DNA from 3 places in the Psychrobacillus sp. MER TA 171 genome. Region 3 is predicted to be linked to each of the others. Evidence: predicted binding sites of a transcription regulator. Region 3 holds the regulator's gene; each other region holds the start of a gene.
What was found. Region 3 encodes Rex, which represses fermentation and respiration genes when NADH is low (regulators of the CRP and FNR family bind a similar motif). Its sites were predicted from a motif close to TTGTGAAATATTTCACAA; they were not measured.
Positions count from the first base shown of each region.

Region 1 (10,577 bases), on a different contig from region 3:
AGCAAAAAAAGCGATTAAAAATTGTCCTGCCAGAAGTCCAAATGCTAGACCATATTTTTTCTTTTTCCACAGTAACCAAACGGTACCTAAGAACAGGAGGAAGGACAAACCAAACGTCCACCAAATATCAAGCATATTATTATAATGCTCCACATTGTGTGAGCGTAATTCTACCATTATTCCGCCTGCAGTTATAATCGTTGGAAAAGACCAAATCAATGCGTACTTTCTCATCAGTTGAGTTGCTTTTGGGTCCCCTGCCTTATTGGCATACCAAGTTAAAAAGACTGCAGAGATATACAAAACAGAGGTCAAGCTTAAGGCCACAATAGACCAAGTTAACGGACTAGTGAACAAGGCATCATAATTTAAACTTGGTGATCCGCTGATCATATCAACGAAACCGCCCTCTGAAATAGTTAGTACGATAGATAATGAAGCCGGTAGTAACAATCCAGATAAACCATACATAAAAGAATACCCTTTATGGCCTCTGGATCCATACGTTTCAAAGGCATAGTAGGACCCTCTGATGCCAAGCAATATTAATGCTATGCCCACAGGTACGAGAAGAGTAGTTCCATAATAGTAGGCAGTCTTAGGAAAGAAACCAATAATACCAACGAAGAAAAATACGAGAAATACATTTGTTACCTCCCATACTGGAGATAAGTATCGTTGAATAATATTGCTCAGTATATGTTGTTTACCAGTTATTAAGCTATATGCATTAAAGAAGCCGGCACCAAAATCAATGGAGCCTACTATTACATAACCAAATAGAAAAGCCCATAGAACGGTGAGACCAATAATCTCTAAACTCATGTAATATCACCGCCTTTATCTAATTTTCTATCCTCTATCTCCTGTTCAACAGGATTTCTACGGAACATCCGAGTAAGTACTACAACACTTCCAACTCCAAGAACTAAGTAAAGGCCAGCAAACAGAACTAACATAAAATCTACCTGCCCACTTGTTGTTGCTGCATCCTCCACCCTCATGATTCCTCTTAATATCCAAGGCTGCCTTCCTACCTCCGCTAGCCACCAACCTGCCTCAATTGCAATAATAGCAGCAGGTCCTCCTAAGACGAGAAGCCATCGAAACAACCTAGAATCTACAAAGGACCACTTTAAACGTTTACCTAACCAATAAAATGCGGAGAGAGCTGCCAGACCCATCCCAATTACTACCATAATATTAAAAAGATAATGGATATAAAGTGGAGGTCTTTCATCCACTGGGAACTGATCCAATCCAATAACCTCTGCAGTTGGGTTAGAGTAAGCTAATATACTCAAGGCATAAGGTACCTTAATAGCATATTTCACTTCCCCATCATCTAATATTCCAAACAAAACAAGTTCAGCATTTTCCTGTGTCTCAAAATGCCATTCGGCAGCTGCTAGTTTTTCCGGCTGATACTCCGCTAAATATTTTCCGGAAAAGTCGCCTATAATAGCAGTTGCAATTGAAAAGATTAATCCTAATTTTACAGTTAAATACAAAGCTTTTTTATGATAAACATGATTAGAACCCTTTAACAAACGGAAGGCTGCAATGGAAGCCAGTACAAAAGCAGATGTCATATATGCGGTTACCACTACATGGGCTACCTTCGTAGGCATCGCAGGGTTAAACATTGCTAGGATTGGATTAATGTTCACCATTTGCCCATTTACCATGTCAAATCCTTGCGGTGAATTCATAAAAGAATTTACGATCGTGATAAACACTGCGGAAAAGGAAGCCCCTACTGCAACTGGTATAAGCAATAATAAATGCTTCTTCTGATTTTCAAAACGATCCCAAGTGTAAAGATAAATTCCAAGAAAAATAGCCTCAAAGAAGAAAGCAAAGGTCTCCATAAACAAGGGTAGGGCAATCACATTGCCGGCTAACTCCATAAAATTCGGCCATAATAAGGAAAGCTGCATTCCAATTGCTGTTCCAGTTACTACACCGACGGCAACCGTAATAACAAATCCCCTTGCCCAGCGCCTTGCTAGTAATATGTAATGTTCATCATTCTTTTTTATACCAACCCACTGAGCAATCATAATCATTAGTGGAACTCCAACACCGATAGTCGCATAAATAATATGAAAAGATAAGGTTAACTCCGTTAAGACACGACTATAGAAAACTGAATCAGCATTTCCCATACTTGACTCTCCTCACCCTCCAAAAATTCTTCCAGCAATAGATAGTATCATAATACCTGCCACTACAAAGGCGAGCCACATTAAGTATCTCTCTTGTCTCTTATACACTAACCATTCCTCCTTTATGTTGCTCAGATATATTATTAAATTATTCCCAATATTATTGGATTCATAACCTTTTAGAGAGGAAAGTCAAAAATAAACTGGATGCAATGCATCTCCCCCTTTTTGAATCCATTAGTATGCTTACGTTTGTTCAATAAAAAAAGGCTTTACTCCTTTTTGAAGTAAAGCATCTGATCGTATCAGTTTTAGCGTTCAAATTCTATTTGTTCTATTTAGTCTAACATTCAAGGATGATTACCTTTTTTCGAATAAGTTGTATGGAGAAGTGCTCCTGAAAAAGCGTACGCAGTTACGAAGAACACTACAGATAATTAGAATAAAAGCCCCAAAAACTTTACTAAATCGTAAAATTTTCGAGGCCTTATTATGTTGAGGAGAGTTTTGTCAAAACCGCTTCATTTTATGGTCTATCTTGCTCACGAATCTCATCGATTGGAACAAAGACATCTATATGTCTATATAGGTTTTGGAATGTGGCAGGAATAGTTCCCCCATACTCTCCATCCAGATTTAAGAGAACCTTATCTTCGGAGGTCACTTTAATGTGCTGGGCTTTTTTATAAATGACATGAGGATCTTCTAAATGTTCTCCACGAATAGCTAAAGTGGCAAGTCTTATAAACTCTGCAATATTTACTTTCTTTAAGATAAGCAACGAGAAGTTCCCATCATTAATACTTGAATTTGGAGCAAGCTTCTCGAAGCCCCCTACAGAGTTGGTTAGACCCACAAGGAACATCATCGCTTCATCTTCGAATACTTCCCCATCATATTCAATTCGAACCTTCGTGGCATTAATCGATGGAAGCATTTCAATTCCTTTTAAGTAATAGGCTAGTTGTCCAAGCATTGTTTTTAATTTACTAGGAACTTCATAAGTAAGCTCTGTAATTCTTCCTCCGCCAGCAATGTTAATAAAATAACGGTCGTTTACTTGACCAACGTCCACTGGAATAGTATCACCCTGTACGATTATATCTACTGCACGTTTAATATCCCGAGGAATATGAACTGCTCGAGCAAAATCATTTGTCGTTCCCATTGGAATGAGACCAATCTTCGGGCGATTTTCAAATTCACTTACACCAGCAACAACCTCGTTCAGTGTTCCGTCTCCCCCAGCAGCAATAATTATATCAAAATTATTTTCTACCGCTTTTTTTGCTGCACTAATTGCATCTCCTTCACCAGTCGTTGCATGGCAGGACGTCTCATATCCAGCTATTTCTAAAGCCTCCAAAACTTCTGGAAGATGTTTCTTAAATAATTCTCTCCCTGAGGTAGGATTGTAGATAATTCTTGCACGCTTCATACGGATTTCCTTTCTACTTTACAATTTCTTCATTATAAAGACTCTATTTCCTCACAAAAAGTTCCTAACATATGAAAGAGCCGACTAAAGCCGACTCCCTTAAATATGCGATTCGCTTATTTTTGAAGAATAGGCAACCAGCTACTGCGAATTTCTTCGTAAACTGCCAAGTGAAACTCTTTGTTTGCTATAAATTCCTGTGTCATTTGCTCATAAAATTTCTTTTGGATATCTTCGAATGCCGGGTCTTCCTTATCAGGAAACTTGGCTCTTCCTTCCATCACAAATTTTTGAACCATCTCAGCACGAGGACCCCATTTAGAAATTACTTCTCCGTCCTGACTTAACAATAAATAAACTGGAATGGAGCGCCCTCCATTTGTTAAGTACTGGTCCATCAGCTCTAGATTCTCATCGCGGTAGACAGTGCGAATGTCCAAATTTCCAGCTTCTGCAATCTTTCGTACGATAGCATTATTCATCATGGCATCACCGCACCAGTCTTCTGTGATAACTAATATATGCGGCTTTTCTGTTTTTAATATCTCAATGAATTCATCATCCGCTGGAACTTGAAATTGGTCGTATATACGAAAGGATTCCTCTTTTTTGGTAGTCATATCATTCATATACTGCTCTAAGGTTTTAGCTTCTTCAAAATATTGTTGTTCAGTTTTCAATGAAAAATCCCCCTTTTTCCTTAAGTATACTTTCTTTAGCCACTTGTTTCAAACAAGTTGTTGACACGCGACCTGTTCAGGATTAAAGTAGTTATTATTTTACATCCAATAAAAGGAAGTGTCCCAATGGAGAAAAAGCTCTCTTTTTCACCGCCTGTTGTGATTGCAAGTAGCTTTGCCACCTTGATCTTTCTAGGAACAGTTTTGATGAAGCTTCCTTTTGCTACGACAAATCCGATTTCCTGGGTAGATGCATTCTTTCTAGTTACATCTGCTACCACGGTTACAGGTCTCAGTGTTTTTGATCCTGGTAGTACTCTAACCATGTTTGGGGAAATTGTTTTACTAGTCTTAATTCAATGTGGTGGTATTGGGTTAATGACGTTTGCAGTCGCTATACTTATTCTTCTTCGCAAAAAAATTGGCTTGCAGCACCGAATTTATTTGCAGGAATCTTTTAATCAGCCTTCTATTGGAGGTATCGTCAAGCTAGCTAAGCATATTCTCTTATTTGTTCTTCTTACAGAGAGTATTGCTATCGTCTTCTTAACACTCCACTGGATACCAAGGTTTGGCTTTGGAGATGCATTATATTATAGTTTGTTTCACGTAATTTCTGCTTTTAATAATGCAGGCTTCTCTTTGTTTCCGGACAATTTAATGGGCTTCACTAGTGATCCTCTAGTTATATTGATTATTACTAGTCTAATAATCATTGGAGGAATTGGATTTGTCGTAGTAATAGATATCTCTCGCAAGAATAAATTTCGTGCATGGTCACTACATACCAAGCTTATGATCGTGGGCACATTAATAATAAATACAATAGCTACACTTATTCTTTTAATCTTAGAGTTTAATAATAATGATACAATTGGCAAAATGGGAATCTTCGAGAAGATAATGACCTCCTACTTTAATGCAGTAACTCCAAGAACGGCAGGCTTTAATATGATCGATTATGGCCAAATGGAGGACCCATCTCTATTATTCACAATGCTTCTCATGTTTATCGGTGCAGGTAGTGCCTCTACGGCTTCTGGCATAAAGCTTACTACCTTTATTGTCATCATAGCAGCAACGTTTGCATTTTTCCGTCAGCAGGAGGATCCAGTGCTATTTAAAAGGTCCATCTCACGAGAAATAATTATTAGGTCTCTCGTTATTAGCACAGTTAGCTTAGCAACCGTTTTTATATTTGCTTTTGCTTTAACTATAACAGAGCAGCTTCCTCTGCTCCCTTTGCTATTTGAAGTGTTTTCCGCATTCGGAACTGTTGGTATCTCAATGGGCATTACCTCTCAGCTTTCAGAGTTAGGCAAGGTATTCATTTGTGTGTTGATGTTCTTAGGCAGAATTGGACCACTCACGTTATTTTTCATCTTAACTAAACCGAAAAAGGTTAAATATAAATATCCAAATGATCAGGTGTTTACCGGTTAAGGATAGAAACACCCCTGCACTAGCCTGTCTGCAGGGGTGTTTTTTTATAATCGGACGGTTATATGCAATAATCGGTCGGTTCTGGCTAAAAATCGGTCGGTTTTCTCTTATAATCAGTCGGTCCTGCACGATAATCGGTCGGTTTCTCCTCATAATCGGTCGGTCCAAGTCCATGCCGCCCTCACTGGCTGAGACAGTTTTTCTTAGTCCCGTCCTTAAAGGTAATGACTTCATGTATTCTCGTATGTATGTTGTCATTTTTATAGAAGATTGCACTGCCGTCTGGTAGGGCATAGATTGGTCTATCCTTAGAAAGAGTCAGCAGCTCATCATCTGATTCTGGGCGATAGTGAACCTCTACACTAAAATCGACTAATTCTAATCCCTGCAAAATAATTGTGTCGGGGTAGTCTTCATCCTTTGTTAATATGCAGTCTGTGCAAAAAGCTAATGCACCTGCGCTATAGCCAATCATTAAGCCTGGAAAACTACTAATTGCTGCAGTCAGCTCTTTATCCAAAATAACCTGAAGTAAACGCTCAGGTTTTCCTCCTATAATATAAAGAACATCATACTCTTCCATCATATTAATCATGTCTTCTTTTGGTAGCTTTTCATGCAATAAACCAAGCGTCACGTTTGGAATACGTGTAAACGCCTGCTGCAGGCTTTCCATCCAACTTTCATATCTAGATTCATCTGTTGCAAAGGGTACGACCAATACTTTCGCATTCGGACTAATTTTACACTCTAATTCTTCAAAAACGTCATCAAGCTCACCCTTTAAAACATGTCCCCCGCCAATAAAACATAGCTCCATCCCCATCACCCTTTCTCAAATATTATCTCATCATAGCATCTATAATTATAAAATTAAATATATTTACAGCTTTGATAAGTAGCTGAATGTGGAGGAGCTTTTGCTAACATGCATCAAAAAAGCGAGTAAGTGGTCAGGAAATCTGATCACTTACTCGCTATGATTATCTTTAGGATTTTATCGTTTCACGATTTCTTCGTTTAGGATTTTGTTAACAAGAGGTGGATTCGCTTGACCTTTTGTTGCTTTCATAATTTGTCCTACTAGGAAGCCGATGGCACGATCTTTACCGTTTTTAAAGTCTTCAATCGATTGTGGGTTAGCATCTAATGTAGCCGTTACGATTTCACGTAGAGCGCCTTCGTCTGAAATTTGTACTAAGCCTTTAGCTTTTACTACTTCAGCAGCATCTCCGCCGTTATCCGCAAGCTCTTTAAATACTTTCTTCGCGATTTTAGAAGAAATTGTACCATCTGAGATTAGCTTAATCATGCCAGCCAGATTAGAAGGAGTAAGCTTGATATCCTTCAATTCTTTTTGGTCTGCGTTTAAGTAAGCTGAAACCTCACCCATTAACCAGTTGGAAGCAAGCTTCGCATCTGCCCCTAGAGCAATCGTTTCCTCGAAGAAATCTGACATTTCTTTTGTTAAAGTAAGTACCATTGCATCGTATGCAGGTAAGCCTAGCTCCTCGATATAACGAACTTTACGTGCATCTGGAAGCTCAGGAATTTCAGAGCGAACTCGTTCTCTCCAAGCATCATCAATGACAATTTGCACTAAGTCTGGCTCTGGGAAGTAACGGTAATCATCCGCTCCTTCTTTAACACGCATTAAAAGAGTTTTACCAGTTGACTCATCATAGCGACGAGTTTCTTGTGGAATTACCCCACCTGATAATAGAACCTCTGCTTGACGAATTTGTTCATGCTCAAGACCACGACGAACAAAGTTGAAGGAGTTTAAGTTTTTAAGCTCTGTTTTCGTACCGAATTTTTCTTGACCATATGGACGTAAGGAAATGTTCGCATCACAACGAAGGGAACCTTCCTCCATTTTACAGTCAGAAACTCCTGTGTATTGGATGATAGATTTAACCTTTTCAAGATAAGCATAAGCTTCCTCAGGAGTGCGGATGTCTGGCTCTGATACGATTTCAATCAAAGGAGTACCTTGACGGTTGAAGTCAACAAGAGAGTATCCATTGCTTGTATGTGTAAGCTTTCCTGCATCCTCTTCCAAGTGAAGACGAGTAATACCAATACGTTTCTTTTCTCCGCCCACTTCAATTTCTACCCAACCATTTTCACCGATTGGCTTGTCAAATTGAGAGATTTGGTAAGCCTTTGGATTATCCGGATAGAAGTAATTTTTACGGTCGAATTTAGTTATAGGTGCAATGTCCATATTAAGTGCAAGAGCGGCTCTCATACCCCACTCAACTGCTGTTTTATTTACAACAGGTAATACTCCAGGGTAACCTAGGTCAATTACATGTGTATTTGTATTTGGTTCTGCTCCAAAGTGAGCTGGTGCTGGTGAGAACATTTTAGAGTCTGTTTTTAACTCTACATGAATCTCTAATCCAATAATCGTTTCAAAATTCATTATTTTGCTCCCTCCCATATTTGCGGAGTTTGTTTATGGAAGCTTGTTGCTTGCTCATAAGCATGTGCCACACGATAGATAGTTGCTTCATCAAAGTATTTACCGATAATTTGTAATCCTAGTGGTAGACCGTCTGAGAATCCGCAAGGAATAGAAATTCCAGGGACGCCAGCAAGGTTTACTGGAATTGTTAAAATATCATTGGCATACATCGTTAATGGATCCTTAACATTTTCCCCAATTTTAAATGCTGGAGTTGGTGTCGTTGGTCCAATGATAACATCGTATTTATCAAATACATTGTCAAAGTCTTGCTTGATCAAAGTACGTACTTGCTGTGCTTTTCTGTAGTAAGCGTCATAAGAACCAGCGCTAAGTGAATAAGTTCCTAGCATGATACGACGTTTTACTTCATCACCAAAGCCTTGTGCACGAGTTTCTTTATAAAGCTCCATTAAGTTTTCTACGTTGTCTGCACGGAAGCCATAACGAATTCCATCAAAACGAGCTAAGTTAGAGGAAGCTTCTGAAGAAGACAATAAATAGTAAGCTGCTAAAGCGTACTTAGAATGTGGTAACGATACTTCTTCCCATGTTGCTCCAAGTGATTCTAAAACTTTTAGAGCGTCAAGTACAGATTGCTTAGATGCTTCTCCGACACCTTGTCCTAAATATTCTTTAGGAACAGCAATACGAAGTCCTTTAATGTCACCTGTTAATGATTTAGTAAAGCTTGGTACTTCCACATTTGCAGAAGTAGAGTCACTTGCATCTAAACCAGAAATAGCCTCTAGTAAAAAGGCATTGTCCTCTACATTACGTGTAACAGGTCCGATTTGATCCAAAGAAGAAGCAAATGCCACTAATCCAAAACGTGATACTCGGCCGTATGTTGGCTTCATCCCAACCACTCCACAGAATGAAGCTGGCTGACGAATAGATCCACCAGTATCAGATCCTAATGAAAATGGTACCTCTCCTGCTGCTACAGCTGCAGCCGAACCACCTGAAGATCCACCAGGTACATGATTTAAATTCCAAGGATTTCTTGTGTTTTTAAAGGCAGAGTTTTCATTCGAAGAGCCCATTGCGAACTCATCCATGTTTAACTTACCAATTGTTATTAATCCAGCATCACGTAGTTTATGTACAACAGTTGCATCATAAATAGGGTTAAAGCCTTCTAAAATTTTACTTGCACAAGTAGTTTCAATACCTTCTGTTACGATATTGTCTTTTACTCCGATTGGCATTCCGAAAAGGGGGCCTCTTTCCTCGAAAGGAACTTGATCCATTTCTTTTGCTTGTGCAGTTGCTTGCTCTTCATTTAATGCTAGAAAAGCTTGAACTTCTCCGTCCACTTTATTAATTCTTTTAAAGGATTCAGCAGTTAGCTCTTCAATAGATACTTCTTTCTTTTTGATCAAATCTTGAAGTTCTACTGCTGAATGTTTGAATAATGTCATCAGATGCCCTCCTAACTTTTTCTTATTCGATAATAGTTGGTACTTTTACTTGTCCTGCTTCTTCTTCTTTAACATTTTTCATCATTTTCTCACGCTCTAAGCCAGGTACTGATTTGTCCTCACGAAGCACATTTACTAATGGTAATACATGAGTAGTTGGAGCTACATCAGTAGTGTCTAATTCGTTCAGCTCATCTGCAAACTTAGTAATTGCAGCTAGTTGCTCTGCAAACATCTCCGCTTCTTCTTCAGTAATAGCAAGTCTAGCTAAATGCGCAACATGTTTTACTTCTTCTTTTGAAATATTCGCCAATTTTTACACCTCCGAATTCAATAAACCATAACAATAATCATATCATTTTTCACACTAGTTGAACAGAGTACGCATCGTTTCCTTAATGGTTATAGATATGAACAAATGCGTCCTCTTCACCTGCCTCTTTAACTAGCAATGCCTCAGCACCATCCAATGAGTTCACTTGAATTTCTACATTCATTGAAGCAGGGAAATTGGCTTTCATATATCCCGCAAGCTGCTGTGTAAATCCAATTAACTCTGCAGATCCAAAAAACTGTATTGGTATTTCAATAGTTAGCTTCTGTAGTTGCTCGTCCTTAAAGTATCCTGTGCCAATAACACTAGTATAATTAGAGAAATACTCTTCCACATCCCGCTTAAAGTTACTAAAGACTGTATTTAAGTCACGATATTTTTTTTCAGCCTCGGAAGACGGGAACATAATATATTCTTCATTGATAGGCTTCCAATCAGACAGGTTGCCACCTTTAGAAGCAACACCGTATTCAAAATAAGTACCTGGAACAATAGCATTATTACTATTTTGTTTAAACAAACCTACAACAATAGGTACCTCTTCCAGGCCAGCTATTTTTCTCATACGACTAACAACCTCTTCAGCTATTCTTTCCCCATTCTGCTTGATTTGCTCATCT
Region 1 is NZ_JAMAWN010000021.1:9,580-20,156, forward strand. It holds gene M3627_RS16015 (cytochrome d ubiquinol oxidase subunit II) at 1-825, opposite strand, end outside; gene M3627_RS16020 (cytochrome ubiquinol oxidase subunit I) at 822-2,168, opposite strand; gene M3627_RS16025 (diacylglycerol kinase) at 2,695-3,606, opposite strand; gene M3627_RS16030 (thioredoxin family protein) at 3,723-4,286, opposite strand; gene M3627_RS16035 (TrkH family potassium uptake protein) at 4,413-5,729, shown strand; gene M3627_RS16040 (Type 1 glutamine amidotransferase-like domain-containing protein) at 5,911-6,549, opposite strand; gene gatB (Asp-tRNA(Asn)/Glu-tRNA(Gln) amidotransferase subunit GatB) at 6,727-8,157, opposite strand; gene gatA (Asp-tRNA(Asn)/Glu-tRNA(Gln) amidotransferase subunit GatA) at 8,157-9,623, opposite strand; gene gatC (Asp-tRNA(Asn)/Glu-tRNA(Gln) amidotransferase subunit GatC) at 9,646-9,936, opposite strand; gene M3627_RS16060 (CamS family sex pheromone protein) at 10,019-10,577, opposite strand, start outside.
Region 1: M3627_RS16020 (cytochrome ubiquinol oxidase subunit I) is a predicted target of Rex. The motif match lies at 2,309-2,326, and genes of this name have one in related genera.

Region 2 (10,577 bases), on a different contig from region 3:
AAACTATTCACCGTCAACATTACCGGGAATCATCTGATTTAATCATCTGCTCACATGACTTTTTAATGGAGCATCTTTGGACAAAAGACTCTCGCATTCGTGAAGGGCAGCTACCTTTTTTACCTGAAGTCTCTATGATTGTACTGGATGAAGGACATCTATTAGAATTTGCAGCTCAAAAAGCACTTACATATGAAGTGCAGAGTGAAACACTGATCCGTTTACTAGAACGGGTGATGGTTGACGGTGTCCGAGAAAAAACGTTAAATCTTATGGAAATACTTCAAAATACACATGAGAAGATTTTTAGTGTTTTAAGAGTTGGTAGTGTTACTGAGGAAACCGAACGTATGAAAATTGATAAATCACCTCAACTAATGCAGCTATGTAAGCAGGCGATTAAAATTACAGACGACTTGCTTGAGGAATTTGTATTTGAATCGGAACTGTTTACAATTCCAGAATATGAGCTAAGAATGGTAGAAGAATTTTTAGAGCAGTATTCATTCTCGCTAAGGCTGTTTACAGAAAAAGGTGATGGCGTTGAATGGCTAGAAATAATCGATGGCTATGAAACACTTATTATTATGCCAATGCTAGTAACGGATATTTTAAATGAAAAGCTATTTAGTACTAAACTGCCTGTCATTTTTTCTTCTGCAACTTTATCCATAGAAAAAGATTTTACTTATTTGGCAGATTCTTTAGGAATTGAGAAGTATCAATCATTTTCTGTACCATCACCATTCGACTATGATGAGGTTATGAAAGTAACAGCTCATCATGTTAGTCAAGTAGAAAAAGTTCATGAAACCGATAAGATATTGGAATCTACTAGTCAAACACTCATTTTGTTTAAGTCTAAAGCTGCGATGGATCATTTTAGAGCATCGACTCAAGCTAAGGACATTGCTTTTGAAGGGGATCGTGAGCTTTCAACAATTGTGAAGGAATTTCAAAATGGAGAATTCTCTACCCTTTGTTCTTATCATTTGTGGGAAGGCTTAGACTTGCCTAAAGAAGCTTTAACTCGAGTAATTATCTATGATCTGCCATTCCCACCAGTAGATCCATTATTCGATGCAAAACGTTCGTTTTCTAACAATCCCTTTGAAGAAGTAGAATTACCGTTTATGCTTCTTCGACTTCAACAGGGAATAGGTCGTCTTATCCGTACGTCTGAGGATCACGGTGAAATTCACCTTCTTCTAAATGAGTCAGAAGCATTAATAGAAGATCGTTTTGCGCGTGTCTTACCTACCACCATTTCAAATGAATAATACTAAAATTTAACCTTTTACTTTATAGAATCGCCATTAAATTCCTCGAATTCCTCCTAATTATAAGGAATTTGTGAAGTCATATGACGATCTTTGAAGTAAAAGGTTTTTTTTTGAACGAATTCCTTCTAACTGAATAATATAAATAATACAGGGCAAACGTCTCAAGTAATAAGAGAAAGGTGGGGTTAATCATACAAAATATAGAGGATGGAGTTGTCTTTACGAAAGAAGAGGCTGTGACATTTAGTATTGCTAGTGACTTTCACTATAACAATTCAGAGGGAAAATTGACTGTTCCATGGTTTGATTATGGTGCGTTCGTTGAAATTAATAACAATCAAAAGAAATGTATATGTTTTTCAGTTTCACAACTATTTGAATCGGCTGAAGTGAAAAGTGATGAAGAAGTATTTGAAGATGATAGCTTAACTGAGATAGAAGAAGTATATGCGTCTGATATTAAAAAAGTAAACAGACGTACTTTCAAAAGAAAACGGCGCAGACGATTTATAGCCACAGTACCATCTGAAGATAACATTATGATAAATGGCCCTCAAGAAAATACAAAGGAAAATAGTTTATTCAATTTTTTAAGGGAAGAAAAAAATTCACTTAAGCCATACTATCTGCTATCAAATAATAAAAAGAATATTAAACAGCCTAATCAACTAAAATATATTAGGGCTTATTTGCCAAAACCGAGACGTAAAATAAATCCTGTATTAGAGTATGAAAATGCAGATTATAATCATGAATTAGAAGTGATGGCTTACATTGAGTCAGAAGAAGAACCAACAGAATGGAATGCCACAGAACAAACACCGCTCCAGGATTCTTCCTTCTTTATTGAGGCGCAAGCAATCGAGATCCCTTCCCTACAAGAAGATTCAAAACAAGGGGAATCTATAGAAGAAACAAACATGCCTACAATACCTTCCTACGACAGTAAAGAGGAAATGTTAGTTTTAGGAAATGATGTAGATTATTCTTCCATAGAAATTGCTCATGAAATAGATCCATTAGATTCCATAACTAAAGAATTAGAAATTAAAAATGAAGATAATATAAGATTTATGGAAGAAAGTCTTCGAGACACGTATTTGTCTGAAATGATTAGTAGTCTGAAAAAAATTATTGCTAGTAAAGAAGCGGGTGAAAGTGATGACTTCAACACTTTACCAGATAATACTCATCATCAAGAGGAAAACATACCTACTATAGTAAAAGAATCTCTTATAGAGGAAGAGGAAATATTACTCACTAACTTAGTTGCAGAAGAAAATTCTCAAAATTTAGAGGAAGTAATTTATAGAGTAAAGGGACCCACTTCTAATATAAAAATAAAAACCATATATATTCCGTTTTCTACCTACGTAGATATTGAAGATTTTATGAACCCTGCACTTTATGGTAGTGCAAAGCAGGAAGGGTATAATTTTTTACCTACAAACAACGATCATTTTCCACTTTTAGATACAGTATTTTTTGATAGTATGTACTTTTTTCAAGAAGAACTCTATTGCCATCTGTTAGGTTATAAAGTGCATGAAATTCTCTTTTCTGCTCATAACAATGACTCACAAAAACTATCTGTAGCAGAAAATAACCTATATAAGTCCCAAGTTAAAGTTAGACATAATTCAGGGCAAAAGGAAAATAAGCTCCCGTTAGCGGTGCATATTAAAGTACCTGTAATTATAGGGGAGTATGATGTTGAAATAAGCTTAAAAAGAGCCTTAGATTTAGAAGAAAGAGTAGTTAATATTAAAGAACTATCAAAGGATATTCAATTGGCTTCTTGTAAATTCATACCTTCCTCTTTCGAGCAATCCAACGAAGAAGGTGTCCAACAGGCAACGAGAGGAAAGCTGTTAATAGAAGGGACTATTATACAAAGAATTGAATATACCGTGTTGTCGGAAAGCGAGGAAAAGCTAAGGAAAAAAGATTTACCGTCTGAATCGCCTAAAGTGCAACAAAATGCTGTAATTGAATTAGTTTTGCAGCTTTTACAAGTTCAGAAAGTGTATTATCCATCTACAAAAAAATAAACTCCACTTGTACTGTAATTTTGTTAGTGCAAGTATCTTTTTTAATGTAGCCATCTCTAACGAATGAGTTCGTTGGTGATGGCTTATTTAATTGCTCATTATTTATATAAATCTTTTAAGCAGTAGGCGACGAGTCCAGTGGGATCAATGCTATACACGGTTCCTAGCTCCTTCAAGAGAATGGTGATCATGAATTCCATAGAGCTAGTAAAATTTAAATTAGTGGTTGTGAATAGTTAGAGGAAATCTCTAAGCTATATTACACAAAAGAGTTATTTAAACAGTGAAATAGATAAATAATATCGACATAATTTACGTTTCTGTGTCTATTGCTTATACATCCATCGGTGATTTTACATAACTTAAAACAGAAATGAATTAATTTCGCAAAAAATGAATGGAGGAAATTTTAAATGAATGAAGAGAACGGTTTAAACAATGGCGATTTGTCCAATGTTTACCCATGTCCGGTAGATAATGCAAGGTCTCTACCACAATTACAGGATGATCCTGTTGATCCTTGCGTAGTACCCGATAATTTTTACCCGATTATTAAGGTGCCAGCTGTATTAGCGGAAACTACAATTCAAATAGTAGTAGAAGCGGATATATCATTAGATCCACCTGCAAGCGAAATCAAAAGAGTACACAAGGATGTATTCTTAACACAATGTAAGCTTGTACCGGTAAGGTTTGATCCGATGGATTCTTGCGATGGCTCTCGCAGAGTTACTAGAGCTAAATTATTTGTTGAAGGATTTATTAGAAAGGACATCGAATACGCAACTGATGATTGTAACGGTGTAATTTACGATCGTATTGCTTCCGTACCTTTCACAGGCTTTGCTGACCTAAATGGGTCTGATTTTATTCTATACCCTATCATTACTAAGTCTTCTGAAAGTCAATCCCGTTTCATTAATCCGAAAAACAGTGAAATGCCTCGTTTAGATAAGTATTTCTTTGAGAACAGTACTTTCTATAATGAGCAGCCTTATTGTGAATTGGTGAGAGCTGAGTTTTTCGAGCTTGACTACTCTCCGTGCTTAGTGGATATGCGCGATACTTTTGATACGCTTACAGAGAAAATGGTAGTAGATCTAACTTTAAAAGTACTACAAATTAGACAAGTAAGAGTACGGTCAGAGGGGTAAAAATTTAAATAGGCAAAGCCCTATTTGGGTGGGCGTGTGCTTAAATATGTATAATGATAAATACATTTTTAAAAGGGAGTGCTCTAAAAGTCAGAAATTTGGCTTTTACGGGTAGTCCCTCTAACGCCTTGTCCATACATAGAAACTACTAAAGTTTGTAAACGGCGAGATGATTAACAAGTGCAAGATTATAAAAACAAAAAGAGAGACTGTTTATATGAATAGTCTCTCTTCCATCGTATATATTTAAAAGAATGATAGTTACCAGAATTTATAACCTTTTGAACCTGGAGGAGCATTTTGAATCATATCAAACACCGGAACCGTATAAGCAAATAAAATTAAGAAAATACAAATCGTTAACCATATTTTCCAGTTTTCGAGTGCCATCGGTGTTTTTTCTGCATTTTCGGATACTTCTCCAATTGGAAATTCTGTATCACCTTTAGGAGCAAACCATACTAATTGAGCTACTATATATAAGACTAAGATGATACCGATGAATAAAATTGTACCGCCAACTGCTTGTGCGATTTGGTACGGAACCCACTCGGCTGCCTGGGCAGATTCACCATAGGTTGAGAAATCTGATCGGCGGGGGGCTCCCAATAATCCAGCAATATGCATTGCCCCAGACATGATGGACATACCTACTGCCCAAACAATACCTTGTATAATAGCTAGCTTATTCATTTGTTTAGTCAACACTCTCCCAGTAAGGTGAGGGATTAACCAATAGGCTGCTCCAAAGAATGTTAAAACGACAGTTGTTGCTAAAGTAAGATGGAAATGACCTGTAACCCAGATAGTATTATGTACTACTTGGTTCATTTGGTTAGATGCATTGATAATACCACCAGCCCCAGCAGGGATGAAGGCAGCCATTCCGATAAATGGTACTAGGAATCGCGCATCCTTCCAAGGTAGCTTTTTAAACCATCCAAATACGCCTTTTCCTCCAAGCTGTCTTCCACGAATCTCAAATGAAGCAAACATAGAGAAAGCAGTCAGAAGGGAAGGTATAACTACCATCATTGTTAAAACAACTTGCAAGTACTTCCAAAATGAATCAATACCTGGCTCTGTCAATTGATGATGGAATCCAACTGGGATAGAGAAGATTAAGAACAGCATAAAGGATAATCTTGCTAGTGCGTCCGAATAAATTTTACCTCCAATAATTTTCGGGATGATCACATACCATACCATATAAGCTGGCAATAACCAGAAGTATACTAATGGGTGACCGAAATACCAGAAAAGTGTACGAGAGAGTAAAACATCGATTTTATCTACCCAGCCTAAAGACCATGGGATTAATTGGAATACTACCTCGACTGCTACACCAAGTGAACAAATAATCCACATAGTTAAATTTACAATAACCATAAAAGTTAATAATGGGCTAGGTTGCTTTGGATTTGCTTTACGCCATTCCATATATTTCATGATCAAGCCAGCTCCGCCAATCCATGAGCCTACTACAACTAATGCCATCCCAACATAAAAAATCCAATGCGCTTGAAGTGGTGCATAAAAAGTATACAACACAGATGCTTCGTTTAATAAAACCATTACTGCAGCAGCAGTAGTCCCGGTTGTCATTGTCCAAAAACCAATCCAACCTAGTGTTCTCTGTTTATCTGTTAATGTGCCGGAAGTACGGCTAACAGCAGCAATTTGAAAACCAAATATAAAGTAAGTAGTTAAAATAAGTCCTAATAAAACACCATGAACAGTTAATAATTGATAGTAACCTATACCCCAAGGAAGGGTGAATTGCCCAGAACGTACAAGGGTTTGTAAGAGTCCGCAAAGTCCTCCAATTAATAGTGCAATAAAAGCTACATGAATATGAGCCATTGCAAGCTTGCCATCACGACGGTCAACTTTCACAAAGCTTTGGGCTTTTTCTGTTATTGTTGCCATGTTACTCAACCACCTTTAACTTCGATGTCATAGACGTGTGTCCTACACCGCAATATTCGTTACATAAAACTAAATACTCTCCAGCTTTATCTACAGTTGTTACATATTCTGAAACGTAACCTGGTTCAAGCATCATATTAATATTTGTATCTACTATCTGAAAGCCATGTATAACGTCTTTCGTTGTAGCTATAAATTTAACCGTAGAACCTAGTGGAACTTCAAATTCTTGTGGGTTATAGAAGAATGCGGATGCAACTACTACTATCTCATAATCCCATTCTTTACCTTCTACTTTGTGAACTCCTGGGTTATTGAATGGAGCAATCTCGTCTACTCGCTCATGATCAATATATACTTTTGCACTTGGTGGATGTGAACCATAGTGGAAGGCGCTAAAACCAACTATTATTAAAAATAAAACTAGTGAACTAACACCAAATGTTATCCACCATTTTTCATACTTGTGAATATGCATAACCTTTAACCTCCATTAGTTTAAAATCTGTCAATAAATAAATAGAATGCGAAAAACCAAGTGACTAAAATAAATATACCGACAACGCTAACTGATATAAGCGTCCCTTTTAGTTCTGGTTCTTTATTTTGTTTTTTGGACATCTGTCTTACACCTCCAAAACTTTCCTTCTTTTTCTATAGGTACATCATAAATTTAAAAAAACAAAGTTGATGTGATATTTATCACACATACAAAGGTTATATGTGAAGATACTGTGAAATAATTTGAAAGTAACAAAAAAGTAAATAGGAATTGTTATAAAAGTTATATATTAATTTTTAGTGGGGAAATATAAGTGTATGGAAGGATTAACGCATTTTTATGTTGGCTTTGTTAAAGAGTAAGGTTAATTTTATGAAGCAAAGCAAACTTTAAATCAGAGAGTAGAATTGATTTCCGCCCCAGCCGGACGCTTTCCTCGGGGTGAGCGATAAGCCACCACCCATCGCTTACGCGCGTGGTTGTGATGTCTTATCTGTCTCACTCATCCCGTAGGAGTCGCCGTCTGGCGCTCCAATCAATAAATGGGAACAGCTTTAGCATCGATAAAGCGCTAATAAATTTATTCGCATAAATATAGCTTTTATATTTTAGAAAATTTGATAATGAGGGCAACACTTATATCATGGGGCATGACAGCGATTTTTAAGGGATAATTATTAGAAAGACTATTGTCTCTATCCGCTTGAACAACTGCTATGATGTAACAAAAAAAGCCCTGAAAATTTTACGATTTGTAAAATTTCAGGACTTTTAACTTAAAGGAGGATTTTTTTCCATTCTCTTCGATGCGTACAAAGTATTAAGAATTATGTATAACTATCTAATCTTCATCAACAGTCAGAATAATAGCCATGGGACCTATGTCTGTAACTTCAACGGGTAGAAAGAAAGCCTGTTGGAAACCATATAACTTACTTTGTCCTACAATTACAGTAGGAGGGGTTATATCTATTTCTAATCCTTGTTGTGCAACAACCGTACATAAATTACCTGCAATCATGTTTCCTAGTTCGCCTGTAAAAGATTCAAGCATTTCTCCCTCTAAAGGCATACCAAACATAGAGGCACCAACAGATGAAAAATAATGAGAAGATGCATCTATTATAATTCTTGCTTTCATATCGCCTACAATACCGATCAGTACAGCCATTTCCACTACCTCATATGGTTGAGACAAGAGAGTAGGTGGGGTATAACTAAGGTTTAAAGGGATGACTGCTTTTATAGATTGAATCGTCCCATTCAATATAGTTTGTATGTTCCTAGAAAGAGTCATCTTTTTCCTCCAAGTAGTAAAGTTGAATCAATTTTAGCATAATATCTAGTCAAAAAGAATATATTTTATAGTCATTTGTGAATTGTTATGTTATCATTTAAATGAGAATGAATATCAAGTTCAGTTGAGAGGGAGATAGTCATGTTATATATTTTAATTGGCTCAACAGTTGTTATTTATAGCGTAGTTACAAAGCATGTATTAAGTTCAATAACACCTCATTCAAAATAAGAATTATTTATGTGATGACTTTATGACAATAAAGTCATCTTTTTTTATATTTTCTGATATGATATACATATTGTTTATTAGATAAAAAGGGGAAAAATTTCAAATGGATCAATTAGAAGAACTACAGAATATTAAACAGAAAAACGCTTTGCTTGCAGCTATCTTTAAGCAAAATAAGGATAATGAAAGATATGCCAAGTCAAAGCTATTTGCAGATAAATTAGAAAAACAAACATTTACCATTGCTTTTGCTGGTCACTTCTCAGCAGGTAAATCTAGTATGATTAATGCACTCGTAAATGAACAACTGCTACCGACTAGTCCCATACCTACGTCGGCTAATATTGTAACGGTAAATAAAGCAGATGAAAATTATGCGATTGTCCACTTTGTGGATCAGTCTCCTGTTAAATTCTCAGGAGAATATGATATACAGCATGTAAAAAAATATTCAAAGGATGGTAGTAAGGTTTCTCAAATAGAAATTGGTCATAAAACATCTGGGCTTCCAAAAGGTATTACCGTTATGGATACGCCTGGTGTTGATTCTACAGATGACGCTCACCGAGTGTCAACAGAGTCGGCGCTCCATCTCGCAGACATCGTATTTTATGTGATGGACTATAACCATGTACAGTCTGAATTGAACTTTCAGTTTACAAAACAATTGCTGCATTACAATGAAAACATATACTTAATCGTTAACCAGATTGATAAGCACCGAGAAGAAGAGTTGTCTTTTACTGCTTATAAAGAATCTGTGTCATCTGCTTTTACCGCGTGGAATGTAATTCCAAAGGATATTTACTATACCTCTTTAAAAAACAGAGAGATGCTACATAATGACTTTGAGCAAGTAAAACAAATTGTAAATGATTCCATCCTTCATAAAGAAGAACTTTTTTTACTTTCAGCTACAGCTACATTAGAAAAACTAAAAGATGAGCATCTGGAATTTTTAGAAGAGGAAAAAAAAGGTCTACAGCATGAGCTAAGTTATTTATTAACCGAGGAAGATTGGATTAATGTCGAAGAAATCTTGGAACAGTTTGAAGTCTCTGAGAAACAAAAAAAGCTTCAAGAAAGCGACGCTTGGAAAAAGGTATTTGAATCTAACAGAAAAGAAATTTTAAGCAATGCCTCGATAATGACGTATGAAATTCGGGAGAAGCTAAAGAGTTATGCGGAAAGCAGGCAGGATAACTTCAAAGTTGGCTTCTTATCGAGTAAGAAAAAGACGGAACAAGAAAGAAATAATAGGTTAACAGAGACAATTGAGCTACTAGAGACAATTGTTTCCACTCATATTACGGCACATATTAAAAACTTAATGAAGCGGATGCTAAAAGATGTTGGTTTATTAAATGACAGTAAGACAAGTGAAATAAATAATATGTCATTTTCATTGCCATCCGAAATTATCGTAGATACGATGCATAATGGGGCTAGTACAACAGGTGATGCGATATTAAATTACGCAAATCGTGTAAACGATGCAGTTAGCCGATACTTTGTAAAAGAAACGGAAGCTTGGAAAGAAGAAAATATTCAATATATTGAAGAGCATTCTTCTACTGAAGACGAGCAGTTTAATAAGAAAACGGATACTTTAAGAGAAAAACAAGAAGCTATTTTAAAAGTGACAGAAATAGAGAAAAGGGTAGAGGATCTTAGCAAGTTAGTAATAGCTCCTACTCTTCAAATTCGAAAGGATAGTGTCGATCTTTTAAGTGAGTGGAACGAAGAACGTCAATTGTTCGAACGTTCTATTGTGGAATATGTAGAGACAACTGAAGAGGAAGAAGAGGCAGTTAATGCTGTCGCTACTGAAGAGGAGAGATCTGAGGAAGCTCCAATATTAGCATTTGATGAAATTATTCACCGTGCAAATAAGATTGGAGAGATTTTAAAAGAGCTCCCTGACTTTCAGGAAGCTGCTTCCGTTATTAAGAAGAAAGCAATGCGGGTAGAAAACCAACAATTCACTATTGCGCTTTTTGGAGCTTTTAGTGCCGGAAAATCCAGTTTTTCTAATGCACTGATGGGAGCTAATGTGTTGCCTGTATCCCCAAACCCTACTACGGCAACCATAAATAAAATACATCCCGTAACAGATACTCACTTGCATAA
Region 2 is NZ_JAMAWN010000015.1:9,174-19,750, forward strand. It holds gene M3627_RS13865 (ATP-dependent DNA helicase) at 1-1,280, shown strand, start outside; gene M3627_RS13870 (DUF7852 domain-containing protein) at 1,463-3,334, shown strand; gene M3627_RS13875 (CsxC family protein) at 3,748-4,488, shown strand; gene M3627_RS13880 (b(o/a)3-type cytochrome-c oxidase subunit 1) at 4,750-6,417, opposite strand; gene M3627_RS13885 (cupredoxin domain-containing protein) at 6,419-6,895, opposite strand; gene M3627_RS13890 (cytochrome c oxidase subunit 2A) at 6,916-7,038, opposite strand; gene M3627_RS13895 (chemotaxis protein CheX) at 7,761-8,216, opposite strand; gene M3627_RS13900 (dynamin family protein) at 8,551-10,577, shown strand, end outside.
Region 2: M3627_RS13890 (cytochrome c oxidase subunit 2A) is a predicted target of Rex. The motif match lies at 7,108-7,125, and genes of this name have one in related genera.

Region 3 (10,577 bases):
TGCTACCTATCAGAAGCAAGATGAACGTACCATTCGTTGGGATTTAGAAAAGCGAGAGAATGTACAATCTACATGTGAGGATTTTTCTCAAGGATTTATCGTAGTTAACCTTTCTGATAAACAAACTCCTGATAGCATCATTTATGACGTGAGTGATAATAAATTGGTTAGGGAGAAGGAAGTTATATCCCAACAGGAAGCATATAAGGCATTACTAAATGGGGAGTTTAGCTTATTCAATCCTCTACAAAAAGGAGATAAGTTAACGATAACGGATGTTCGCATAGACTATACTTATGATACTAAAGGTTATTATCAGCCTGTATATGTATTCAATGGTAATGTGAATGATCCAGATTCTACTGTTGAAATTCTGATACCAGCTATTAATTAATAAAACAGCACTTACTCTAGCAGAATAAAGTAAGTGCTGTTTTAGTTTAGATATTAAATTTTAGTGTGATTGTTTCCATTACTGCCATCTACCACTTCTTCTCCCGCTTCTTTCACTTTTCCACTTATTTCTTTTATATCAGACGTGATCTCTTTAGCACTTGAAATAATCCCACTTGAATCTTCCTTTACTTGACTAACTGGTGCAAGAATGTTCTCGTTCACTTTTTCATATAGAGATTGTGCGTCGTTTATTGCGTCTTTCAGAACCGTAGAGGCAGATTTCAGTCGCTCTTGTAGATCGTTTTTCACTTCTCCTGGATTGTTTCTAACTTGGCTATACATATCCAATGTTGAGTCTTTCACGTTTTTGGTTGTGGATGTTACTTTGTTTCGTGTATTGGAATCAAGCATTGCAATAGCCGCGCCGATAACAGCCCCCACTACCAAGCCCTTTATAAGCTTTCCATTTTTCTCTTCCTCGGTATTAGTCAGTTCGTTGTTATACGTAGCAAATTGTGTCATCCATTATTCCTCCTGTCTGTTTTTTGAAATTTGTTTCCTTACTACTTTAAGTGCCCTTTTTTCTTTTGTTTAAACTATTTGATTAAATTTCAATTCCTTTTATCAGCTAATTAACGTACTCTCTACAAATGAAGGAAAAAGTAGCAAGAAATAAAAAAAGCTTCCCACTAGTTATTACAACTACTGAGAAGCTTCTATTTTTAAACGATCCTATATGTTAATCTCTAAACTTCACTTCACATCGTAACCCTTATGAATCATGGGTTAACAAGGCTTATTACATCATGCCGCCCATTCCGCCCATGTCAGGCATACCCATGCCGCCTGCTCCTGCTGGTTCTGGAATGTCTGCTACTACTGCTTCTGTAGTTAAGAATAGAGAAGCTACAGATGCAGCGTTTTGAAGAGCTGAACGAGTAACTTTAGTTGGGTCTACGATACCTGCTTCGATCATGTTAACCCATTCGCCAGTTGCTGCGTTGAAGCCCATGCCGATATCTTCGCGTTTTAGGCGATCTACAACGATAGATCCTTCTAAACCAGCGTTGTTAGCGATTTGACGAACTGGTTCTTCTAATGAACGAAGAACGATACGGATACCAGTTGCTACGTCGCCCTCTTTTGTTTCTGCAAGCTCAGCTACTTTGTTGTATACGTTTACTAGTGCAGTACCACCACCAGATACGATACCTTCTTCTACAGCTGCGCGAGTTGCGTTTAGTGCATCTTCAATACGAAGTTTGCGTTCTTTTAGCTCAGTTTCTGTAGCTGCTCCAACTTTCACGACAGCTACTCCACCAGCAAGCTTAGCAAGACGTTCTTGAAGTTTTTCTTTATCGAATTCAGAAGTTGTTTCTTCTAATTGGCCACGGATTTGAGCAACACGGCTAGAGATGTTTTTCGTATCTCCGTTACCTTCTACGATTGTTGTGTTATCTTTTGTTACTACTACTTTAGAAGCGCGTCCTAATTGAGTGATGTTCGCAGATTTTAAGTCTAAGCCTAAGTCTTCTGTGATTACTTCTGCACCAGTTAGAATAGCGATGTCTTCAAGCATAGCTTTACGACGGTCACCGAATCCAGGAGCTTTAACAGCTACTGCATTGAATGTACCACGTAATTTGTTTACTACTAGAGTAGCTAACGCTTCCCCTTCTACATCCTCAGCGATTAGTAAAAGTGGTTTACCTTGTTGAACTACTTGCTCTAGCACTGGTAAGATTTCTTGAATGCTTGAGATTTTTTTGTCTGTGATTAAGATATATGGGTTGTCTAAGTTAGCTTCCATTTTATCTGAATCCGTTACCATGTATGGAGATGCATATCCGCGGTCGAATTGCATACCTTCTACCACATCAAGCTCTGTTGTGAATCCTTTAGATTCTTCGATTGTAATTACTCCGTCGTTACCAACGCGCTCCATTGCCTCAGCGATTAATTCACCAACTTCTTCATCACCAGAAGAAATAGCAGCTACTTGAGCGATTGAATCTTTACCTTCGATTTGTTTAGAGATTGCTTTAAGCTCTGTTACAGCAGCAGCTACAGCAAAGTCGATTCCTTTACGGATACCAACTGGGTTAGCACCAGCTGTTACGTTTTTAAGTCCTTCACGGATCATAGATTGTGCAAGAACTGTCGCAGTTGTTGTACCATCACCAGCGATGTCATTTGTTTTAGAAGCAACCTCAGCTACTAATTTTGCACCCATGTTTTCAAAAGCATCCTCAAGCTCGATATCTTTTGCGATTGTTACACCATCATTTGTAATAAGTGGAGAACCAAATTTTTTCTCTAATACTACGTTACGACCTTTTGGCCCTAATGTTACTTTAACAGCGTCTGCTAATTTATCTACTCCACGCAGCATTGCACTACGAGCGTCTTCACTAAATTTAATTTCTTTTGCCATGTTATTATGCCCTCCTAATTGTTCTTTTTAATTTCTTTTATTAGCCGATTACAGCAAGAATATCGCTTTCGCGTAAGATTAAATAGTCGTGGCCTTCATATTTTACTTCAGTTCCAGCATATTTAGAGAAGATAATACGGTCCCCTTCTGTTACGTCTAATTCAACGCGGTTTCCGTTTTCTAGTACTCGTCCAGTACCTACTGCAACGACTTTACCTTCTTGTGGTTTCTCTTTAGCAGAGTCTGGAAGTACGATGCCAGATGCTGTTTTTTCCTCAGCTTCGATTAATTCGATTACAATACGATCACCTAATGGTCTTAACAAGTGAAACTACCTCCCTAAAATAAGTTGAATTTAATATTTATTAGCACTCACACACTTTGAGTGCTAACACACTTATAATAATAATTAAACTATGGAAATTTTGCAAGTCAGAACCTAAACTTTTTTTAAAATTTTATTATCTACTTTCTCCTCTTAGATCATGAGTATTTCACCTTGCCTTTGTGCGAAAGCAAGTCCCTTTTCAATACTAAAACTGTCCAAGAATAAAATAGCTAACAAGCGATTTTATTTTAGTTTTCCATTACAATAAGGCTAGCACATATAATAATTACCAGTATGCTATGCAATAGAATCTTTATAGAAGACGGAAAGGATATTTAGATGAAAAAACAACAAACAGCCTTATACATATTAATCACCTACTGTGTCATGCAGCTCTCCGGAATCATCTTTGCTTCTCTGCTATTTATGGTTTTTAAATACTATAACCTGGAAAATCCTATGTTACTGGCTAACGGCTGGTGGACTTTCATCGGAATGGGGACTGCAACAATCATCACTTTACTTATCATCCGAAAAGACAAGAGCTTTATCCGACCTTTAAAGGGACAAGCTTCGAGCACACTCAAATCAGTTGCCTGGGGAGTTTTGGGATTCATAATGGTTTTGTACGGCCAGGCCCTTGCTGCTAATATAGAGATTAAATTTTTTGGAATCGAGCCCGGTTCTGAAAATACACAAGATTTCATGGAACTAGCTAGTTCGGTGCCCTTTGTTTTTTTCTCTATCGTATTCTTTGCCCCAATCTTAGAAGAGCTCATCTTCCGTCGTATCATTTTCGGAACATTATTACCTAAAACAAACTTCTTTGTAGCAGCACTTATAAGCTCACTGTCCTTTGCAGTCATCCATTTTGAGTTTACGCACATACTAATATATGCTGTGTCTGGTTTTATATTCGCATTCATTTATTATAAGACAAAACGAATCATTACTTCTATTATTGCCCATATGCTTTTAAACGGATTCGTAGTAATTGCACAACTATATAATGAAGAAATCATTAACTTCTTTGAAAGATTAGCAGAAATGTTGCAATAAGGAGGAATCACTATGACTTTTTCATTTACGAAGCTTCCTATAATAGAAACAGAAAGACTTATTCTTCGAAAAGCAACCGAACAAGACTCCGACGACATTCTAGAATTGTATGCCAATGAAAATGTTGTAGAGCATATGCCACTCGATCCGTTTACTTCTATTGAAGATGCAAAAGGCGAGATTAGTTGGTACGAGAAAATATTTTTGGAGCAAACTGGTTTGCGTTGGGTAATAGAAGAGAAGGTAAACAAAAAAGTGATTGGTACGTGTGGCTATTTAAACTATGAGGTTGAACATAACCGGATAGAAATAGGCTATGACCTCTCCCCTGAATCATGGGGAAAGGGAATTATGACGGAGACACTAAAGGCTGTTATTCACTTTGCCTTTTCAGAGTTAAATGTAAACAAAATTGAAGCTCAAATCACGTCAGAAAACGATGCCTCCCTTGTAAGTAAGCTAGGCTTTCACAGAGATGGTGTTCTAAGGGAACATGAATTTGAAAAGGGACGCTATATCGACCTTGTCATTTATTCCCTCCTGAAAAGCGAATATACAAAGTAAGCCTTCGACTAAATTAGAGTCGAAGGCTTTTTCAGATGAATGGAGAAGTTTGATATCCTTGCTAGTTTTTATTTTTTCGGGGCAGTGACAGGCGGTTTCGCTTTTCTTGGTGTCTAGCTACACCGCCTTGCCCCTCGGGGTCAAATGGAAAAATACTCCGGTGGCTGATGAGCTGCCTCCTCGCATTTCCCCATTTGCCTGTCGGGGCAGTGACAGGCGCCTGCGCTTTTCTTGGTGTCTAGCTGCACCGCCTTGCCCCTCGGGGTCAAATGGGTAAAAGCTCCGGCGGCTGAGGAGCTGCCTCCTCGCTTTTTTCCATTTGCCTGTCGGGGCATACATAGGCGGTTCCGCTTTTCTTGGTGTCTAGCTACACCGCCTTGCCCCTCGGGTCAAATGGAGAAATACTGCGGTGGCTGAGGAGCTGCCTCCTCGCATTTCTCCATTTGCCTGTCGGGGCAGAGATAGGCGGTTTCGCTTTTCTTATATATCGTTTCGAATCATATAGATTAGTGTTTGAAGTTCAACCGAAAGGTCAATCGTATGTACGCGAATCTCATCAGGTGTGCTGATTGGAACAGGAGTGAAATTTAATATCCCCTTTACATCTGATCCAACTAGGAGGTTGGCCACCTCTTGGGCAGAACGGCTTGGAAGAGTGAAAATGACTAATTCAATTCCGTATTCCTTAAGCTTTTCTAGCATTACACTTGAATGAAAAACTGGGATATCGCTAATAATGGTTCCTTCAAGTGGCGCCTTCGTATCAAATGCCACTACTATTCTTGTATTATGGTTTTTTTGAAAGTTATATTTAACAAACGCTGTCCCTAAGCTACCAACACCTATCAATGCAACCTTCGCTGCTTCGTCTTGATCTAGTGTTTTTCTGAAAAACTCTAATAAATGCGGTACATCGTAGCCATAGCCTTTCTTACCTAATGCTCCAAAATGAGAAAAGTCTCTCCGGATGGTTGCCGAGTCGATTTTCATCGCTTCACTTAGCTGTTGGGATGAAATACGTTTATGCTCTGCATTGTGAAAGCTTTGTAAAAATCTATAATATAAAGGAAGTCGTTTCATTGTCGCTTGAGGAATGCGAGGTACATCACGTTTCATAAGTATCCTCCTAATGTATAAGGCAAATTCATTTTTTCACGTTACCTTTCTTTCATTGTAAAGGGAGAACGTTGCAACGACAAGTCCTATCTATTACACTTAGGATAGAATTGAGGTGCAAATAATCGTGATCGTTTTACAAGTAAACCAAGTAACTAAATCCTTTAATGGGGAAGATATATTAACAAACGTAAAGCTAGAGGTTCAAGACCGTGACCGAGTTGCACTAGTCGGTCGTAACGGTGCTGGGAAATCTACCTTACTTAAAATAATTGCCGGAGAAATGTCCTATGATTCCGGTGACATTATCATGCCAAAAAATATTAGACTAGGCTACTTAGAGCAGCATGCCGGTTTAGAATCCAAGCTGACCATTTGGGAGGAAATGAAATCTATCTTCAGTCATTTAATAGACTCCGAAAAAGAATTACGTTCATTAGAAGCCCAAATGGCTGACCCTGCTGTCTATGAGGATCCAGAAGCCTACGCTAAAGTAGCTGCTACATATGACGAGCTTCAGCTTGCATTTAACGAGGCTGGTGGCTATCGCTTTGAATCTGACATCCGCTCTATCTTACATGGGATGCAGTTTTTCCCGGACGACTATGACAAGCCTGTACAAGCATTATCTGGCGGACAAAAAACACGCCTAGCTTTAGCTAAAATGCTATTAAGTAAGCCCGATTTACTTATACTCGATGAGCCTACAAACCATTTGGATATCCAAACACTCAGCTTCTTAGAAAACTATTTGAAAAATTATAGTGGAGCCATTTTAATCGTATCCCATGACCGGTACTTCCTAGATCAGGTAGTAAATCTAGTGTACGAGGTTTCTCGCCATAATGTTACGAGATACGTTGGTAACTACAGTGCCTATTTAACGCAAAAGGCAAAAAATTATGAGCTGGATAAAAAGAAGTATGAGAAGCAACAAGAGGAAAAGGCAAAGCTAGAGGATTTTGTTAGCCGTAACCTGGCTCGTGCCTCCACAACCAAGATGGCGCAGTCTAGAAGAAAGGTAATCGAGAAGACAGACTGGATGGATGCACCTGATGGCGATGAAAAATCCGCTAACTTCGGTTTTACCATCGACCGCCCAAGTGGCAATGATGTTCTGCGCTTAGAGGATGTTGCTGTTGGCTACTCCAATAAAACCGTCTCCTCTAACATCTCATTTTCTGTGTACAAGCAGGACCGGATTGCATTAGTTGGACCGAATGGCGTCGGTAAATCCACCTTGCTGAAAACAATTATGAAGCAGCTTCCATCTGCTGGCGGGCATATTCAATACGGGACGAATGTGCAATTTGGTTACTATGACCAGGAACAAGCAGCTCTTTCCGGCAATAAAACCGTTTTGAAAGAGCTATGGGATGAATGGCCTCTCATGAATGAAAAGGATGTTCGCAATGTACTAGGTCGCTTCCTGTTCTCTGGAGACGATGTCCAAAAAACAGTCTCTACGCTATCCGGTGGAGAAAAGGCTAGACTTGCACTTGCCAAGCTCATGCTATTGAAATCAAATACGCTAGTTCTTGATGAGCCTACAAACCATTTAGATTTGGATAGCAAAGAGGTTTTAGAGAATGCTTTGCTCGATTTCCCTGGAACAATTATCTTCGTGTCACATGACCGTTATTTTATTAACCGAATTGCAACAAAGGTAATTGAACTCTCCTCCAAAGAAGCAACACTGTTTTTAGGTGACTATGACTATTATCTAGAGAAAAAGGAAGAGCTCGAGGAGTTAGCAATGGAAAGCTCGATTGCACAAAATACAGTCGTTCAAAAGGTAAATACCTCGACGATTGATAAAGAAGCGAAGAAAAAGGAAAGACAAATTCGACGTCAAATCGATGAGCTCGAGGAACAAATTTCTGCTATCGATTCAGAAATCGCATTAATCGAGGAAAAGCTATGTGATCCAGAAGTCTTCCAGGACCATGAGGCAGTCCAAAAATTACAGAGTGAGCTCGATAACCTTAAGGTAAAGCAAGACACCATCTCCAATGAATGGCTGGAGCTACAGGAACAATTAGAAGAAATTACAGGGTAAGCCGATTGACTCGGTTTACCTTTTTTTATATGGGGAAAAATATATAATGTCGAACTATTTATTTTTGGGATTAACTATTCAATTTATAAAGAAAACAGTCAGATTAATGGGACAAGCAACCAATTATTAAATTGATCGAGTCGGTTTATGGTACAAAGTTGTCTAATCGTTCTAACAGGATATCAGATACATATGTTGTATTTTGTCGAACGATGGCATATATAGGTCAAGCCCCTTTTTCCTAAAAATCTTTTTCCACATATTTATTAACATCAAAAGTACTGTCATATCAATCTATCAACAGGTTTATCCACATTGTCCACAGATTAAAAACTTAGTTTTCCACAAGTTGTGAGTATAAATAACCACAATATATTGAAAACACACAACTTACTAACAAGTTATCAACAAATTGTGCATAAGTACGAATGTTCTCTATTGACAACCGAAATAATACATGGTAAAAAATCCTCTTTTCTTGTCGAAGAAAAGAGGATTTCGTTTAGTTCCAGCTATTTAATTCTAACCCAGGACGACCATTCATCGCTAAATCCCCTATTTGCCCAGCTGAAAATTTAGAGCTACCAGCAGCTGCGATCATGGCTGCATTGTCTGTACACAATTTGATTGGAGGCACATAAAAAGGAATATTCTCTTTTTGGAATGCTTCTTCCAATGCTTTTCGCAGTCCTTTATTTGCTGCTACACCACCAGCAGCAATTACTTGCTTCACATTAAACTCCCTGGCTGCACGAAGCGTTTTAGTAGTGAGTACTTCTATTACGCTCTCTTGGAAGCCCGCGGCAAGATGGTTAGGATTGATTGCTTCCCCTCTTTGCTCCGCATTATGCTGATAATTGATGACTGCAGATTTTAAGCCACTGAAACTAAAATCATAAGAGCCCTCCTCTAGCCAAGCCCTTGGGAAAGGCACTGCTTGATCGCTCTCATTTGCTAGACGATCTATGTGTGGACCACCAGGATAAGGGAGATTCAAGACTCTAGCTACTTTGTCATAAGCCTCTCCAGCTGCATCATCGCGTGTTTCTCCGATTAGCTCAAATTGACCGTCTTCTTTCATCAACACTAGCTCGGTATGCCCTCCTGATACTACTAGAGCAAGTAACGGAAATTCCATCGGCTGGACCAACGCATTTGCATAAATATGCCCCGCAATATGATGAACTCCTACTAAAGGCAGACCGTTTGCAAACGAGAATGCTTTTGCAGCGTTTATTCCTATTAATAGGGCACCTACTAGCCCAGGGCCTTCGGTTACTGCCACTGCATCTAAATCCTGAGGAGTCATGTCCGCTTGCTTTAAAGCTTCTTCTATAACCAGTGTGATTTGCTCCACATGATGACGAGAAGCAACCTCTGGAACTACTCCACCAAAGCGCTTGTGACTTTCTATTTGTGATGCTACGACATTGGATATTATTTCTGTTCCATTTTTGACTATGGAAGCCGCTGTTTCATCACAGCTTGTTTCTATTCCTAAAATATATTGATCTTTTGTCATTTGAATTCCACCCACATTACAAGAGCATCCTCTTGTGTATCTGTATAATAATTTTTACGAATGCCTCCATCCTGGAAGCCAAGCTTGTAATATAAATTTTTTGCAACCGTATTGGATACGCGTACCTCTAACGTCATAAGTACTCCTTGTTGTTCCTTTACAATACGGATCGCCTCACGCATTAAGCCTTCCCCAATTCGATGGCCTCGCATACGTTCTGCTACTGCCACATTCGTGATATGACTTTCATCCATGACAATCCACATTCCACAATAGCCGACAATATCCTTTTCCTCTATCTCCGCTACTAAATAGTAGGAATATAGATTAGTCGTCATTTCATGCTCGAATGCCTCTCTAGTCCATGGATGTGCGAATGCCTCTTCTTCTATTAAAAGCACCTGGTCTATGTCTTCTATAGTCATTTTGCGATAGGTAATCGTTTTAGTTTCCATTTTTCTTCTGCTCTTTCATCCAGTTTGCCTCTGCCTCTGTTATTCGCAAATATTCTGGTACCGTAGTATGTACACTTACCGGCTCCATTCTTTGCGCAATTTCTATTAGGACTGCAGCACTTGGTAATGAAAATGATGCTCCTGCTTGGTGGACTTTATCGCCAAGCACCTCTTTTATTTGGTTCCAATGAAGAGCTACATCCATTCCTACAAATAAAACCTGGTGCCCCATCTCATCCAAAGTAGATAGCAAATCTGCCATAGACATATGAGATTCCTTCACTAATTTACCGTCCGTATAAATTCCCGCAAATACATTTCCACGTCGAGCATCCATAATGGAACACACCGTCCCTTGGAAATATGGTGCGTTCCCTGCAAGCACCTGCAAACTTGAAACCGAGTAAATTGGAATATTTAACGTCCAAGCGAGCGTCTTTCCGATTGTCACACCGATTCGCACTCCCGTATAAGAGCCTGGCCCTTTTGCCACCGCAATCGCATCTAGCTCGTTAGGCTGAATATTAGCTTTTTTCATAAGCTCCTCTATTGCTGGCATCGTTCCAATGGAATGAGTTACCTTCACAGAGGACTTATATTCTGCAAGCACCTGCCCGTCCTTTACGACTGCTACCGCAAGCGGT
Region 3 is NZ_JAMAWN010000014.1:40,423-50,999, reverse strand. It holds gene M3627_RS13640 (VanZ family protein) at 1-394, shown strand, start outside; gene M3627_RS13635 (YtxH domain-containing protein) at 448-918, opposite strand; gene groL (chaperonin GroEL) at 1,196-2,830, opposite strand; gene groES (co-chaperone GroES) at 2,871-3,155, opposite strand; gene M3627_RS13620 (CPBP family intramembrane glutamic endopeptidase) at 3,498-4,217, shown strand; gene M3627_RS13615 (GNAT family N-acetyltransferase) at 4,230-4,781, shown strand; gene M3627_RS13610 (redox-sensing transcriptional repressor Rex) at 5,262-5,897, opposite strand; gene M3627_RS13605 (ABC-F family ATP-binding cassette domain-containing protein) at 6,025-7,956, shown strand; gene tsaD (tRNA (adenosine(37)-N6)-threonylcarbamoyltransferase complex transferase subunit TsaD) at 8,459-9,478, opposite strand; gene rimI (ribosomal protein S18-alanine N-acetyltransferase) at 9,475-9,933, opposite strand; gene tsaB (tRNA (adenosine(37)-N6)-threonylcarbamoyltransferase complex dimerization subunit type 1 TsaB) at 9,923-10,577, opposite strand, start outside.